One region of the Dryocola baronae genome, then DNA from elsewhere that is predicted to be linked to it. Evidence: predicted binding sites of a transcription regulator. Region 1 holds the regulator's gene; each other region holds the start of a gene.

Region 1 (4,212 bases):
AGCGTGTTAGGCGGTGATTAAAGCCTCGTCAGGAGTTGTAACTATCTATGACTTTCAGCTGCAAACCAGGTATCGTGCCGCCAGTGGCGACGCCAAATCCAGCCGAGAGACAGTCCACGCAGTGCAAGAAATACCGCAATTGACAGCCACAGGCCGTGGTTACCAAGCCATGGCACGCTCAGTAACGACAGGCCAAAGCCCAATGCCGCAATCGCCATACTGTTGCGCATCTCGGCACCGCGCGTTGCGCCAATAAACATGCCGTCGAGCAGATAGCACCACACCCCCACCACCGGCAGGACAATTTGCCAGTGCAGATAGCGGTCCGCCTGCTGCTGTAGCTCCGGCAGTGACGTAAGCATGGCGACAATGTTTTCACCAAACAGCGCGTACACAACCGCGAAGCTCAGGGCGACAATACCCGCCTGGCGGCAGGCCGCCCGCCATACGTCAAGCAGCTGGCCGCCGTTACGTGCGCCATAGGCCTGCCCTGAATGCGCCTCCACGGCGTAGGCAAAGCCGTCCAGCGCGTAGGCGGTAAACGTCAGCAGCGTCATGAGCACGGCGTTGACCGCCACCACTTCGCTGCCCAGACGCGCGCCCAGAATCGTCACCGAGGCGAAGCAGATTTGCAGCAGCAGCGAGCGCAGCATGATGTCCCTGTTTAACGCCAGCAGACGGCGGACATTCCCCCGCCAGGCATTTTTTAGCATCGTAAAGTCGATGCCGCGCATGCCCAGCACCTTTTTCACCATCAGCAGGCCGATGATAAAGGTAGCGTATTCCGCAACCACCGTTGCCAGCGCCGCGCCCTGCACATTCATATGCAGGCCCATCACCAGCCAGAGATCGAGCACGATGTTCAGCACGTTGCCGACCACCAGCAGGATCACCGGGGCGCGGGCATACTGCACGCCGAGCAGCCAGCCAAGCAGCACGAGGTTTGCTAAAGAAGCGGGGGCGCTTAGCCAACGGATTTCGAGGAAGCGCCGAGCCTGCTCTAGCACCTGCTCGTTCCCACCGACGATATTTAAGGCAAGCGTAATCAGCGGGTAGCGCAGCGCGACGATAGCGATACCGGCGACCAGCGCCAGCAGCAAAGGTTGAACCAACGCGCGGGCCAGCGCCGCCGGGTTGTTCGCGCCAAAGGCCTGGGCCGTTAAGCCCGTGGTGCTCATGCGCAGAAAGAGCAGCAGCATAAAGAGGAAGCTGGTTGCCGTTGCGCCAATCGCCACGCCGCCGAGATAAACGGGGCTGTCCAGATGACCAATAACGGCGGTATCGACCAGGCCCAGCAGGGGCACGGTGATATTGGAGAAAATCATCGGTAACGCGAGGCGCCAGAGCGCTTTATCCGTCGTCGAGAAGAAACGCATGGGGGGTTCCAGGACGAGTAAAAGACACGAAGTTTGACGGTGATGCGCGGCGGGCGCGCATCACCTAGTGCGAGGGCACGTAATCGGGACTACAGCCAGTCGCCGTTGCGGATCACGCCGACGGCCAGGCCTTCAATGCTGAAGTTCTGCTCGCGGAGATCGACGATGATAGGTTCGAACTCGCTGTTTTCCGGCAGCAGCTGCACGGTATTGCCCTGTTGCTTAAGACGTTTGACGGTCACTTCGTCGTCGATACGCGCCACAACCACCTGGCCGTTACGCACGTCCTGAGTTTTGTGTACCGCCAGCAGGTCGCCGTCGAGAATACCGATGTCTTTCATGGACATGCCGCTTACGCGCAGCAGGAAGTCTGCATTAGGCTTAAACAGGGACGGGTCAACGTCGTAATGGCCTTCTATGTGCTGCTGCGCCAGCAGCGGCTCACCGGCGGCAACGCGGCCAATCAGAGGAATGCCGGTCACTTCTTCAACCAGCAGGCGGATGCCGCGTGAGGCACCCGAGACAATTTCGATTACGCCCTTACGAGCCAGCGCCTTAAGGTGCTCTTCTGCAGCGTTTGGAGAACGGAACCCCAGACGTTGAGCAATTTCGGCACGCGTAGGTGGCATGCCGGTCTGGTTGATATGATCCCTAATGAGATCAAACACCTCTTGCTGCCTGGTAGTTAAAGCTTTCATTCCGCCCCCTGGGTGTTTATACAGTTATGCTGTGAGTATATACAGTCAAAGGCGAATTTGAAACCACAAATTGAGCAAAAAACCAGGCACTTATCGCAATCTGGAAAGCCTCTCGCAAATTAGCGCATATGCTGCCACAGCAGCGTGACCCAGGTGACAACTGCGAGGATAATAGCGATCAATACGGCGGCGGAACCCATATCCTTCGCCCGGCCTGAAAGCTCGTGGTAATCCGTGCCCACGCGGTCGACCAGCGCTTCGATGGCGCTGTTGAGAATTTCAACAATCATAACCAGCACAACGGAGCCGATAAGCAGAATGCGGGTAATAGGGTCAACGTCCAGCCAGCAGGCAATGGCGATAGCGATAACCGCGGCAACCCCTTCCTGGCGGAAGGCGGCTTCGTTTATCCAGGCGGCGCGCAGGCCCTTCCAGGAATAGCCCGCGGCTTTGATAATACGAGTGAACCCAGTGGTGTTATTCGCCATTTTTGGAAACCTTTTTAAAATAAAAGCGTCAATGCTTATCAGTGCCCACCTTCTTCAGGTTTCTGCCATGGAAACGGCAACCAGGAGGATGGTGGGTAAAATCGCAACGCCACAGAAATCTTATGCAGTTTCTGATATTCTTGCGGCGAATTTGCATTATTAACCTGAGGCTTTACATCGTTTATGTCAGGCTGGCCAAGAATCTACTACAAATTACTTAATTTACCATTAGGCGTCCTGGTAAAAAGCAAGTCCATACCGGCTGATCCACAAGCCGAACTGGGCCTGGATACAACTCGCCCAATTATGTACGTTCTGCCTTATAACTCTAAGGCAGACTTGTTGACGCTACGCGCGCAATGCCTCGCACATGATTTACCCGACCCGCTGGAACCGCTTGAAATCGACGGAGCGGTTTTGCCGCGCTATGTCTTTATTCACGGTGGCCCGCGCGTCTTCACTTATTACACGCCGAAAGAAGAGTCAATTAAGCTCTTCCACGACTATCTTGATCTGCACCGCAATAACCCGAATCTGGACGTTCAGATGGTGCCGGTATCGGTGATGTTTGGCCGTTCGCCGGGCCGTGAGAAAGGCGAAATCAACCCGCCGTTAAAAATGCTCAACGGCGTTCAGAAATTCTTCGCGGTTTCCTGGCTTGGTCGCGATAGCTTTGTGCGTTTCTCCGCGCCGGTCTCTCTGCGCCAGATGGCAACCGACCACGGCACGGATAAAAAAATCGCCCAAAAACTGGCTCGCGTAGCGCGCATGCACTTTGCTCGCCAGCGTTTAGCCACCGTCGGGCCGCGCCTGCCGGTGCGTCAGGATTTGTTTAATAAACTGCTGGCATCAAAAGCAATCGCGCGAGCGGTCGAAGATGAAGCGCGCAGTAAGAAAATCTCCCACGAGAAGGCCCAGCAAAACGCGGTCGCGCTTATGGAAGAGATTGCGGCGAACTTCTCGTATGAAGCCGTGCGCCTGACCGACCGCGTGCTGGGCCTGACGTGGAACCGCCTGTATCAGGGCATCAACGTTCACAACGCCGAGCGCGTGCGCCAGCTCGCCCACGACGGCCATGAAATCGTGTATGTGCCCTGCCACCGCAGCCACATGGACTACATGCTGCTGTCGTATGTGCTTTATCACCAGGGGCTGGTGCCTCCGCACATCGCGGCGGGCATCAACCTGAACTTCTGGCCGGCTGGCCCGATTTTCCGCCGCCTGGGCGCGTTCTTTATTCGTCGTACCTTTAAGGGCAGCAAGCTGTACTCCACCGTGTTCCGCGAATATCTCGGCGAGCTGTTTAGCCGTGGCTATTCGGTGGAATACTTCGTGGAAGGGGGCCGTTCGCGGACCGGCCGCCTGCTTGACCCGAAAACCGGCACGCTGTCGATGACGATTCAGGCCATGCTGCGCGGCGGTACCCGCCCTATTACGCTGGTGCCGATTTACATCGGTTACGAACACGTGATGGAAGTGGGCACCTACGCCAAGGAACTGCGCGGCGCGACGAAAGAGAAAGAAGGCTTTATGTCGATGCTGCGCGGCCTGAGCAAGCTGCGTAATCTGGGCCAGGGCTACGTTAACTTCGGCGAACCTATGCCGCTGATGACCTTCCTGAACCAGCGCGTGCCGGAATGGCGCGACTCA
Region 2 (4,212 bases), 120 kb from region 1:
GCCTGAAAGACCTGCTGCCGGAGCTGGAAGTGATTGGCACTAACGCCGACAACGCCGTGCCGCATTACCTGCGTAAGATGTTCCTCGGCAAAGATTAAGCGTTGTTGATTGCGAGATGTCGGGGGGCGATGTGCGCCTACCCGACCTACGGTCTGCACGAATCGTAGGGTGGATAAGCGGCAGCGCCATCCGCCATGTTGTCGATTAAGTAATCACTCGTAAACTAAATACTTCAGCTCCTGCCAACAAGCTTCGCTACAATAGCGAATAAATTGCCTGTTGAGATCCCATCGTGCCGTTACTCATCATCACCACTATTCTGTGGGCCTTTTCCTTTAGCCTCATCGGCGAATACCTTGCCGGGCACGTCGACAGCTATTTCTCCGTGCTGATGCGCGTGGGGCTGGCGGCGCTGGTGTTCCTGCCGTTCCTCCGTTTTAAGGGCTACAGTGCAAAAACGCTGCTGCTGTATATGCTGGTGGGGGCGCTGCAACTCGGCGTGATGTACCTGTTTAGCTTCCAGGCGTATCTCTACCTGACGGTCTCGGAATTTCTGCTGTTTACCGTGCTTACGCCGCTCTACATCACGCTAATTTATGATCTGCTGAGCCGCAGGCCGCTGCGCTGGGGATATGCCCTAAGCGCCGGGCTGGCGGTGATTGGCGCGGCGATCATTCGCTACGACAAAGTAAGCGATCACTTCTGGATTGGCCTACTGCTGGTGCAGGCGGCGAATATCTGCTTCGCCATCGGGATGGTGGGCTACAAGCGCCTGATGGAAACGCGGCCTATGCCGCAGCGCTGCGCGTTCTCCTGGTTTTACCTCGGAGCGGCAGTTGTGGCGGTCGTCGCCTGGTTCGCGCTGGGCAACCCGCAGAAGCTGCCGACCACCGGCCTGCAATGGGGCATTCTCGTCTGGCTGGGCGTGGTGGCTTCCGGGCTGGGCTATTTCATGTGGAACTACGGGGCGACGCAGGTGGATGCCGGTACGCTCGGCATCATGAACAACGTGCACGTGCCCGCAGGGCTGCTGGTGAACCTCGCCATCTGGCAGGAGCAGCCCCACTGGCCGAGCTTTATTATAGGTGGGACGGTGATAATGGCCTCGCTGTGGGTACATCGCCATTGGGTCGCTCCGCGTTCCGCACAAACGGAAGATGCTCACAGGCGTGCTGGCGCGTCGAGCGAATAAACGCCTCGGTTACCGGCTGACGCTGCTCGCCGTCGCGCACCGCGGCGTACAGCCGGCTCCACAGTCCCTCGCCCAGGGTTTTGGTAACGACCAGACCCTGGCGCTCAAAACTTTCCACTACCCAATGCGGCAGCGCGGCAATCCCCATGCGCGCCGACACCATCTGAATCAGCAGTAACGTGTTATCTACGCTTTTCAGCGATGGGCTGACGCCCGCTGGCTGTAAAAAATGCCGCCAGATATCCAGACGGGTGCGCTGTACCGGGTAAATCAGCAGGGTTTCGCTGCTCAGATCTTCCGGCTCGATGCGCGCTTTGCCCGCCAGCGGATGGTCGGTTGCCAGCACCAGGCGCACTTCATAATCAAACATCGGCGAATAGTGCAGGCCGCTGCGGGGCAGGATGTCGGAGGTTAGCACGATGTCCAGCTCGCTCTGCTGAAGCGCGGGCTGCGGGTCAAAGGTTACGCCGGATTTGAAATCCATCTCCACCTGCGGCCACTGCCGGTTAAAGCTTTCCAGCGCCGGGGTTAGCCACTGGATACAGCTATGGCATTCAATGGCGATGCGAAGCGTGGTCTGGTGCGGCTCGTTACACGCCTGAAGCGCGCGGCTTAGCTGCGGCAAAACTTGTTCGGCAAGGCCAAGCAGAATTTCACCCTGCGGCGTAAAGCGCAGCGGCTGACTTTTACGAACAAACAGGCGGAACCCAAGCCGCTGCTCCAAATCGCTGAACTGATGGGAGAGGGCAGACTGGGTCTGGTGTAACGCGGCGGCGGCGGCGGCCAGCGAGCCGCAGTTTCTTAACGCCTGGAGCGTCCGCAGGTGTTTTATCTCGATCATGAAAGTCCTTCACTTCGCCATGAACAAATTGCGCTTGAGGAATATACAGTACCTGCGGATTATGGATGTGTAAACATCTGGATGGCTAAATCCAGCGTCTTTCGAATTTATGGTGCGTTGGCTGCACTTACTTACCCCAGTCACTTACCTAAGTAAGCTCCTGGGGGGATAAGCAAGCTTGCCGCCTTCCCTAAATCCGAAATCCATCTGGATTACCTAAATTAAATGAGGAAAGAATAATGACGATCAAAAACCACACCCTCGGTTTCCCACGCGTTGGCCTCAAGCGTGAGCTGAAAAAAGCACAAGAGAGCTACTGGGCGGGCAACACCACGCAGGAAGAGCTGCTGGCGGTGGGCCGTGAACTGCGCGCACGCCACTGGGATCAGCAGAAACAGGCGGGCGTCGACCTGCTACCGGTGGGCGATTTCGCATGGTACGACCACGTTCTGACCACCAGCCTGCTGCTTGGCAACGTGCCGGCTCGTCATCAGAATGCGGATGGCAGCGTCGATCTCGATACCTTATTCCGCATCGGCCGTGGCCGTGCGCCGACGGGTGAACCGGCCGCCGCCGCCGAAATGACCAAATGGTTTAACACCAACTATCACTACATGGTGCCGGAATTCACCAAGGGCCAGCAGTTCAAGCTGACCTGGACACAGCTGCTCGATGAAGTGGACGAAGCGCAGGCGCTGGGCCACAGCGTGAAGCCCGTGCTGCTTGGGCCGGTGACCTATCTTTGGCTCGGCAAGGTGAAGGGCGAACAGTTTGACCGCCTGAGCCTGCTGAAAGACATTCTGCCGGTTTACCAGCAGGTTCTGGCGGAGCTGGCTAAACGCGGAGTCGAGTGGGTGCAAATCGACGAACCCGCGCTGGTACTGGAGCTGCCGCAGGCCTGGCTCGATGCCTTCAAACCGGCTTATGACGCGCTTGCGGGCAACGTGAAGCTGCTGCTGACCACCTATTTCGAGGGCGTGACGCCAAATCTGAATACCATCACCGCACTGCCGGTGCAGGGCCTGCACGTTGATTTCGTCCACGGTAAAGACGACATCAACGAGATCCATCAGAAGCTGCCTGCCGACTGGCTGCTGTCTGCCGGTGTGATTAACGGCCGTAACGTCTGGCGTGCCGATCTGACGGAGAAATACGCTCAGCTTAAAAATCTGGTCGGCAAACGCGACCTGTGGGTGGCCTCGTCCTGCTCTCTGCTGCACAGCCCGATCGACCTCAGCGTTGAAACCCGCCTGGATGCGGAAGTGAAAAGCTGGTTCGCCTTCGCCCTGCAAAAATGCGCCGAGCTGGCGCTGCTGCGCGACGCCCTGAACAGCGGCAACACCGAAAAACTGGTTGAGTGGAGCGCGCCGATTCAGGCTCGCCGTCACTCACAGCGCGTGCATAACGCCGCCGTGGAAAAACGCCTGGCCGCGATTACCGCCCAGGACAGCCAGCGTCAGAGCGACTACACCGCTCGCGCAATCGCCCAGCGGCAGCGCTTTAACCTGCCTGCCTGGCCGACGACGACTATCGGCTCATTCCCGCAGACCACCGAAATTCGCGGCCTGCGCCTGGACTTCAAAAAAGGCAATCTGGATGCCAACAACTACCGCACCGGTATCGCCGAGCACATCAAACAGGCGGTAGCCGAGCAGGAACGCCTGGGCCTGGACGTACTTGTCCACGGCGAAGCAGAGCGTAACGACATGGTGGAATACTTCGGCGAACACCTGGACGGCTTCGTCTTCACCCAAAACGGCTGGGTGCAGAGCTACGGCTCCCGCTGCGTGAAGCCGCCGGTTGTCATCGGCGATATCAGCCGCCCGGAAGCCATCACCGTTGAGTGGGCGAAGTACGCGCAGTCCCTGACCGACAAGCCGGTAAAAGGCATGCTGACCGGGCCGGTGACGATTCTGTGCTGGTCATTCCCGCGCGAGGACGTCAGCCGCGAAACCATCGCGAAGCAAATCGCTCTGGCGCTGCGCGACGAGGTGGCGGATCTGGAAGCGGCAGGCATCGGCATCATTCAGATTGACGAACCGGCGCTGCGCGAAGGTTTACCGCTGCGCCAGTCCGACTGGCAGGCGTACCTGGAGTGGGGCGTGGAAGCCTTCCGCCTGAACGCCGCAGTGGTGCGCGACGATACGCAGATCCACACCCACATGTGTTACTGCGAGTT
Region 3 (4,212 bases), 2.5 Mb from region 1:
CTGGTGAAGGCAAAGGTCAGCACCGGCCACACTTTGCGGAAGTATTTCAGCGGGCTGACGCCGTTAACCGCAAGCAGCAGGGCGTGCACGCCGAACATGATTGCAAGGCCAAGGTAAGAGGCAACCACAAAGCTGCCCAGCTTAATGATGTCCTGCAGGTTGGAGCTGGCAACGACCTTAGTCATCAGCGCCAGCACGCCGTAAGGCGTTAACTGCATCACCAGACGCACCAGCTTCATCACCCAGCTTTGCAGCGTGTCGATGGCAACCAGCACGCGCTCGCCTTTTGGCGCATCGTCTTTCAGCAGCTTAAGCGCCGCGACGCCCAGGAAGGCCGCAAAGATAACCACGCTGATGATGGAGGTCGGGCTTGCGCCGGTCAGGTCGGCAAACGGGTTTTTCGGTACAAACGAGAGGATCAGCTGTGGTACGGACAGATCGGCAACTTTGCTCGCGTAGTTGGTTTCGATCGCGCTCAGACGCGCGGTTTCCGCAGTCCCCTGCACCAGGCCTTCCGCCGTCAGGCCGAACAGGTTGGTGACCAGCACGCCGACCAGCGCTGCAATCAGCGTGGTGAAGAGCAGGGTGCCGATGGTCAGGAAGCTGATTTTACCCAACGAAGAGGCGTTGTGCAGCTTGGCTACGGCACTAAGAATAGAAACAAACACCAGCGGCATAACGATCATTTGCAGCAGTTGGACATAGCCGTTGCCGACCACGTTGAACCACTGAATGGAATCTTTCAGCACCTGGCTGTCCGCGCCATAAATAGCATGCAGCACGATGCCAAACACCACGCCGACGACCAGACCCGCCAGCACTTTTTTCGCAAGACTCCACTGTTTGTGGCGCGTTTGCGCCAGCAGCAGTAGCAGAATAACGAACACGATAACGTTCGCTATAAGTGGAAAATTCATCCCCGTATCTCCTGATTTATTGTAAGCAGGCGGGCGCTAGCCCACCTTTATGCCGTAAATCGTATCAGATGAGACGCGGGTCACTTATATTCAAAAGGAATTGTTTATTACGAAATGGATAGTTTCGTCTGATTATTGTTCTAAATGGTGATTTAAAAAGCTGTTAAAGGTGGTTTGCAGCGAATTTATCATCTGTGACGACCAGCGTACCGCACTGTTTTCGGGCAGGCTCTGGGGCATCCAGACCGCGAAGCCGAACAGCGCCATGCATAGAAACCTTTCTAGCTGGTTGCCCTTTTGCGGCCTGACGATGGGAAACCGGAAACGCCAGCGGCAGGGCCATAGCAACGGCACGCCCGCAGGCGTCAGCATGTCGGCCAGAATATGGCTCAGATAACCGAGCACCATCCCCTGTAGCGCATCCGCTGGTATTACCCAACTTTCGGGCACCTTTAAATAGAACAGGGCAAGCCCGGCAAAGACGGCGAACAGGCTGTGGGTAAAGCCCCTGTGCCCGCAGGCGCGCGCGATGGGTTTTGATATCCACGGCAGGCGCTGCCCTAAAAACGATTTTGGGTGATCGATGTCCGGCAGCAGGCAGGTCAGGATCGCAGACGGCACGATGTGCCACCAGTCACCCTGCGCCAGAACGGGCGTGAGTTCGGCGTTTTTGGCAAAAACTGCACAGGCTATGGAAAAAAGCAGATGGCCTTCCGCCGTCATGATACTACCCGGATGAAACTGTCGATTCATCCAGTATAGGGTTTTTATACAGTGGGCGGAAGAGGTGACGCTGTAACATTTTATTCACCGCCCGTTTCTCCGGCGGCGGGCGATGCTATCGCGCCAGCCAGCCGCCATCAACGGCGAGGGTGTAACCGTTGATGTAGTTCGCGGCATCGGACGCAAGGAACACGGCGGCACCCTGTAAATCCTCCGGTTTACCCCAGCGGCCCGCCGGGATTCTGTCGAGAATTTCCTGGCTGCGGGCCTCATCGTCGCGAAGCTGCTGGGTATTGTTAGTCGCCATGTAGCCCGGGGCAATCGCATTGACGTTAATGTTGTGCTGCGCCCATTCGTTTGCCAGCAGGCGTGTGATGCCTAATACCGCGCTTTTTGATGCCGTATAAGAAGGCACGCGAATCCCCCCCTGGAAAGAGAGCATTGAGGCGATATTAATGATTTTTCCGCCGCCGCCCTGTTTGAGAAACTGCTTCGCCACGGCCTGCGAAAGAAAGAACACGGATTTGATGTTCAGGTTCATCACGTCATCCCAGTTCTTTTCGCTGAATTCAAGCGCGTCCTCGCGGCGAATCGTTCCGGCGTTGTTCACCAGGATATCTATTCTTCCCATTCTTGCGACAGCTTCTTCGACAATGCCTGGGATAACGCCCGGCTGGCTCAGATCCGCCTGGATTGCGGTAAAGCGGCGGCCCAGCGCCAGCACTTTTTCTGCCGTGTCGTGAGGGATTTTGCGGTTCACGCCAATGATGTCACATCCGGCCTCGGCGAGTCCGAGCGTCATCCCCTGACCCAGCCCGGTGTCACAGCCCGTGACCAGAGCCACTTTACCCTGCAGATTAAAAGCGTCGAGAATCATATCTACCCCATATATATAGAGAGCGCAGCAGCGCGTATATCAATAGGATAGGTAGGGGTTAGCAGAATTACAAATTTATTTGAAATGGCGTTTCAAAATATGATGCGGCGAGATTTTAAAAAAGGGCGGTTTAAACCGCCCCGAAATGTTATCCCGTAATGTCGGCGGCGCTAAGCGACAAAAGGGAGTCGAGCTTAACGTCGGCCAGACACCAGCGCGGATTACTGCGGTTTTCTTCAGCGGGAACAACAATGGAGCGCATGCGAGCGGCTTTGGTGGCGATCATCCCGTTAACGGAGTCTTCAAAGGTGACGCATGACAGCGGATCGATACCCAGTTTCGCCGCCGCATCGAGATAAACCTGCGGATGCGGTTTGCTGTAAGGCAGATGTTCCGCGGAGGCAATCGCGTCAAACTGCTCTCTTAGGTCGAACATTTCCAGCACGCGTTCAAGCATATGTAATGGTGACGCGGAGGCGAGGCCGACCTTCAGACCAAGTGCCTTGCACTGGGCGATGGCTTCACGCACGCCGGGCAACAGCGGGCGGCGTTCCTCAATCAGGGTAATCGCGCGGGCAATGACCCGCTGGGTAACTTCTTCCCGCGATGGGCCATTCCACGGCTGGTGGCTAAACCACAGGTCAACAACGAGGTCGATGCGCAGGCCGAGCGTGTCGGGCAGTTCGTTGCGGCGGGTTATGTCCACGCCGATGCTGGCCATAACCTCCAGCTCGGCCTCGTCCCATAACGGCTCTGAATCAATCAGTAAACCATCCATATCAAAAATTGCGGCTAAAACCCGGCGCGTATCGGCCATTGTAGACTCCTGTCGTTACCCATTTAAAAGTTGCCCTATGAATAGCGGGAAAAGTCGGCAGACGCCACCGCTTTTGTGAATTTCGCCTGCAAAGCTCAGGCGAAATACGGTGAGACAAGGTAGACTTTGTGCCAGTAAGTTACGTCTTAACCAAGGGGAAAGAATGACGTATCAACAAGCTGGACGCATTGCAGTGCTGAAACGCGTTGCCGGTTGGGTGATTTTCATACCCGCAGTGGTATCAACGTTAATTTCGATTCTGAAATTTATGTATGAACACAGCGAGAAGCAGGCGGGCATAAACGCCGTAATGCTGGACTTCGCGCACGTAATGATTGAGATGATGCGTTTTAATACGCCGTTCCTGAATTTCTTCTGGTACAACTCGCCGCAGCCGGAGTTCCACCAGCATACAAACGTGCTGTTTTGGGTGATTTTTGCGCTGATTTTCGTCGGGCTGGCGCTGCAGGCTTCCGGCGCGCGCATGAGCCGCCAGGCAAAGTTTTTGCGCGAAGGGGTGCAGGATCAATTGATACTGGAGCAGGCAAAGGGGCCAGAAGGGCTAACCAAAGAGCAGCTGGATGCCAAAATCGTTGTGCCACGCCACACGATCTTCCTGCAAATTTTCCCTCTTTATATCCTGCCGGTCATTGTGATCGTTGCGGGCTACTTCTTCTTCTCGCTTCTCGGCTTCATCTAGCAAAAAGCCACTCTTTCGTGAGTGGCTTCATTCTTTTAAGCAGCAAGCACGCGATCCAGCGCCTTTTGCGCGGTGACCAGGTGTTGGCCGCCAAAAAGTATGGCGCGATTCAACAGCGTATAAAGCTGGTAGATGGGCTGACGGTCAAGAAAACCCGCCGGGAGCGGCGACACCGACT
Region 4 (4,212 bases), 1.5 Mb from region 1:
GAACACTTCCGGCTCGCCGATAACGTTGAACTGGTCGTCGGTGCGGATGGCGGCGAACTGCGCCGGGCGGTCTAGCGACGGGCTCTTGCCGAAGGTTTCGTAATCGTGGAAGAGGAACGTGGGCTGCTGAGCGTCATTTTTCATCGTATAAAACTGTCCATTTTGCTGGCTTCGCCGTGGCGGTCATCGCGATCCGCTAGTGTAGCGGATAAAGGCAAACCTTTGAGGATTAATACCATTCTCTGACGCACGTCCGGGCAGGTCAACCCGTTCAGCCACGGCTTAAAAATGGACTTAAGTCATATCCGCTTTCAATTTAGGCGCGAAAAAAAATGTTAAATCCAGTAAAACGAGCGGCTGAAATTAATGTTGTTGAGGATATATCGTTGAAGATCCGCCAGTTTGTTGTTTTTTCGCTCATATCATTTGCTGCTCAGTCCGCGTTTGCTGACGATACTTTCGTCAACGTCCCGCCTCCGCCACCGATTCAGGCCGGTTCATGGGTATTGATGGACTACACCACCGGGCAGATACTGACCGCGCAAAATGAGCATGTGCAACGCAACCCGGCGAGCCTCACCAAACTGATGACCGGCTACGTCGTTGACCGCGCCATCGACAGCAAGCGCATCAGCGCCGACGATATCGTGACCGTGGGTACCGACGCCTGGGCGAAGGGCAACCCGGTGTTTAACGGCTCATCGCTGATGTTTTTAAAACCGGGCGACAGGCTGACCGTGCGCGATCTGAGCCGTGGCCTGATCATCGATTCCGGTAACGATGCCTGCGTGGCGCTGGCCGACCACGTAGCGGGCGGCGAGCCGCAGTTTGTCGCTATGATGAACAAATACGTGTCGCAGCTGGGCCTGCGCGACACCCACTTTGAAACCGTTCACGGCCTGGACGCGCCGGGCCAGCATAGCTCGGCCTACGATCTGGCAGTGTTGTCGCGCGCCATCATTCACGGCGAGCCGGAGTTCTACCACATGTACAGCGAGCGCAGCCTGACGTGGAACGGTATCACCCAGCAGAACCGCAACGGCCTGCTGTGGGATAAAAACCTCAACGTCGACGGCCTGAAAACCGGCCACACCTCCGGCGCAGGCTTTAACCTGATTGCCTCAAGCGTGGTCGGCAAGCGTCGCCTTATCGCCGTGGTGATGGGGGCAGAAAGCCCGAAGGGCCGTGAGGACCAGGCCCGCAAGCTGTTGCACTGGGGCCAGGATAATTTCGACACCGTGCAAATCCTGCATAAAGGCAGAAAAATAGGCGCGGAGCACGTCTGGTATGGCGACACGGACACCTTTGAGGTCGGCACCAACCAGGACGTATTTATGGCGCTGCCAAAGGCCGAAGTCCCGAATATCAAAGCCAAATACATGCTCGATCGTGAGGATATGGAAGCGCCGCTGGCGGCAAACCAGCGCGTTGGTGAAATCCAGCTCTACGATCGTGACAAGCTCATCGCCCACTGGCCGCTGGTGGCGCTCGGCGACGTGAAGAAGGGCGGCATGCTGTCGCGCTTTAGCGATTACCTGCATCAAAAACTCTGAATTCCCTGAGAAGGAATAACGGGAGAGGAGCGATCCTCTCTCGTTTTTTTTGCCTAAACTAAAAGTCGATCCTGCTCGCAAAATAATCATCCTGGACTCGCGGGAGCGGCGACACTTCTGTAATGTAGTGTATAGATATACAGTATATTAACTTCTCTGGAGGATGCATGGAATTCAACGTTCAACAGGTTCCGGGTCGTAAAGTCGCCGGTTTCCATATGGTTGGCCCTTGGGAGCAGACCGTTCAGCAGGGTTTTAAACAGCTGGCGCTGTGGGTCAAATCGCAGAATCTTGCCGGTAACGAGTGGCTGGCGGTCTATTACGACAACCCCGACGAGATTCCGCCTGAAAAGCTCAGATGTGACACGGTACTTAGCGTGCCGGAGGATTTCGTCATACCGGAAAACAGCGAAGGCGTCATGATCACGCACATCGAAGGCGGCGAATATGCCGTTGCCCGGGCAACGGTTGATAACAATGATTTTGCCAAACCCTGGAATGATTTCTTTGAAAAGCTGGTGGGCGACAGTCGTTTTCAGATGACCGGCAAAGCCTGCTTCGAGCATTACCTCAACGACGGCTCCGAAAGCGGCGTCTGGGAAATTGATATGTATGTGCCGGTTGCCAGTAAGCGTTAATACCTTCCTATAAATTGCAACGGCTAAATTGTTCGCTGTATTGATCTATACCAAATACCCGGAAATCTCGGTTTTCGGGTGTTGGCTATTAGTCTGATACAATCGCGCTTTTGGTTTCAGGAGACGGGTGTGCGCCCCGACAAATCCCTTAGTCCTTTAGAAATGCGAGTTTATCGCCACTACCGCACGGTACATGGGATCCGCATCGCGCTGGCGTTTATTCTGACGTTTCTGCTTGTCCGCATGCTTAACATCCCGGAAGGCACCTGGCCGCTGATTACCCTTGTGGTGGTGATGGGGCCGATCTCGTTTTGGGGCAACGTGGTTCCCCGCGCGTTCGAGCGCATCGGCGGCACGATCTTTGGGGCAGCGCTTGGCCTTGTGGCGCTGAAGCTTGAGCTTTATTCGTTGCCCTTAATGCTGATCTGGTGTGCCGTCGCCATGTTCCTGTGCGGCTTTCTGGCCCTCGGTAAACGTCCTTACCAGGCGTTGCTTATCGGTATCACGCTTTCCGTCGTCGTCGGCGCACCGGCGGGCGACATGGAAATTGCGCTGTGGCGCAGCGGCGACGTGATTTTCGGCTCGCTGTTGGCGATGCTGTTCACCAGCATCTATCCTCAACGGGCGTTCATCCACTGGCGCATCCAGATGGCGAACTTTGTCTCCGCGTTTAGCCGCATCTACAACGCCGGGTTCTCGCCGAACCTGCTGGAGCGCCCGCGCTTAGAAAAACCGCTGAACGCGATTTTGAACGACGTGGTAAAAATGCGCGCGCTGATCGGGCCGAGCAGCAAAGAAACCCACATTCAGAAATCGATTTTCGAAGCGATTCAGAAAGTGAGTCGCAATATGGTCTGTACCCTGGAGCTGCAAATCAACGCCTACTGGGCGTCGCGGGCCAGCCATTTCCTGATGATCAACGCGCGCACCCTGCGCGACACTCAGCAGATGACGCATAAAACCCTCGGCGCGATAGCGCGGGCCTTGCAGGAGGGCAATCCGTCCCCCATCTCTGCCAATACCGAAAAGCTCAATGAAATTGTCAGCGAACTGCGTCAGCTGATGCAGGAAGGGCAGGGCGGTACGCTTCAGGAAACGCCGATTCACGGTTATGTCTGGCTTAGCCTGGAACTGGCGCGGCAGCTTGAATTGCTGTCGCAGCTTATCTGTCGCGCGCTGCGTAAGTAATGCGCGAGAGCCCAGCTTTTGCAATGCTGGTTTCGATTCAGCAGCAATTGAGGGTAAGATAGGGCAAGTCACTGATAAATTATTGTCAACGGCAGCCGCTACCTTTATGGTACGCCTTATGGCGGTTGCCTTAACGAATCCGAGTATGAAATAAGTAGGGGTGTAAAAATGGAAAATACTAAGCCTTCATTCCAGGACGTTCTGGAGTTTGTGCGTCTGTTCCGTCGTAAGAACAAGCTGCAACGTGAAATCCAGGACGTTGAGAAAAAAATCCGCGATAACTCAAAACGTGTTCTGCTGCTCGACAACCTGAGCGACTACATCAAGCCGGGCATGAGCATCGAAGCGATTCAGGGCATCATTGCCAGCATGAAGACCGACTACGAAGACCGCGTTGATGACTACATCATCAAAAACGCCGAGCTGTCCAAAGAACGTCGCGACATCTCTAAAAAGCTCAAAGCGATGGGCGAACTGAAGCCAGAATAAACCCGGCAGCAGCTTGCCTCTCAGTACCATCAAACTGATGAATACTGCGATGTTCCTGATACCCTGTAAGCGTCATGCTGACAGGGTTTTTTTTTGTACGGGAGAGAGTATGGCCCAGGCCATTATGATTCAGGGAACCGCTTCGGACGTGGGCAAAAGCGTGCTGACGGCGGGGCTGTGCCGCATCTTCATGCAGGACGGCCTGCGCGCCGCGCCGTTTAAGTCCCAGAACATGGCGCTCAACTCGGGCATCACGCCCGACGGCAAAGAGATGGGGCGCGCGCAGATATTCCAGGCCGAGGCCGCAGGCATTGCGCCGGACGTGCGCATGAACCCCGTGCTGC

The links. Region 1 encodes LexA, which represses DNA repair genes until DNA is damaged. Its sites were predicted from a motif close to TNCTGTATGTACATACAGNA; they were not measured.
Region 2: the regulator LexA is predicted to act here: its motif matches at 2,065-2,084, upstream of metR (HTH-type transcriptional regulator MetR).
Region 3: the regulator LexA is predicted to act here: its motif matches at 1,657-1,676, upstream of ACSPHG_RS13345 (metal-dependent hydrolase).
Region 4: the regulator LexA is predicted to act here: its motif matches at 1,679-1,698, upstream of sbmC (DNA gyrase inhibitor SbmC).

What each region holds. Positions count from the first base shown of each region.
Region 1 covers NZ_JBINNY010000001.1:334,249-338,460, reverse strand. Annotated here, with positions in the region: gene dinF (MATE family efflux transporter DinF) at 42-1,376, opposite strand; gene lexA (transcriptional repressor LexA) at 1,466-2,074, opposite strand; gene ACSPHG_RS01575 (diacylglycerol kinase) at 2,194-2,562, opposite strand; gene plsB (glycerol-3-phosphate 1-O-acyltransferase PlsB) at 2,746-4,212, shown strand, end outside.
Region 2 covers NZ_JBINNY010000001.1:215,271-219,482, forward strand. Annotated here, with positions in the region: gene yigL (sugar/pyridoxal phosphate phosphatase YigL) at 1-98, shown strand, start outside; gene ACSPHG_RS01015 (carboxylate/amino acid/amine transporter) at 293-1,192, shown strand; gene metR (HTH-type transcriptional regulator MetR) at 1,080-2,033, opposite strand; gene metE (5-methyltetrahydropteroyltriglutamate--homocysteine S-methyltransferase) at 2,273-4,212, shown strand, end outside.
Region 3 covers NZ_JBINNY010000001.1:2,828,129-2,832,340, reverse strand. Annotated here, with positions in the region: gene ACSPHG_RS13350 (L-cystine transporter) at 1-917, opposite strand, end outside; gene ACSPHG_RS13345 (metal-dependent hydrolase) at 1,050-1,640, opposite strand; gene kduD (2-dehydro-3-deoxy-D-gluconate 5-dehydrogenase KduD) at 1,756-2,517, opposite strand; gene hxpB (hexitol phosphatase HxpB) at 2,666-3,334, opposite strand; gene ACSPHG_RS13330 (YniB family protein) at 3,498-4,034, shown strand; gene ACSPHG_RS13325 (fructosamine kinase family protein) at 4,070-4,212, opposite strand, start outside.
Region 4 covers NZ_JBINNY010000001.1:1,787,301-1,791,512, forward strand. Annotated here, with positions in the region: gene sbcB (exodeoxyribonuclease I) at 1-144, opposite strand, end outside; gene dacD (serine-type D-Ala-D-Ala carboxypeptidase DacD) at 387-1,553, shown strand; gene sbmC (DNA gyrase inhibitor SbmC) at 1,721-2,191, shown strand; gene ACSPHG_RS08320 (FUSC family protein) at 2,321-3,379, shown strand; gene ACSPHG_RS08325 (DUF496 family protein) at 3,548-3,868, shown strand; gene ACSPHG_RS08330 (cobyric acid synthase) at 3,978-4,212, shown strand, end outside.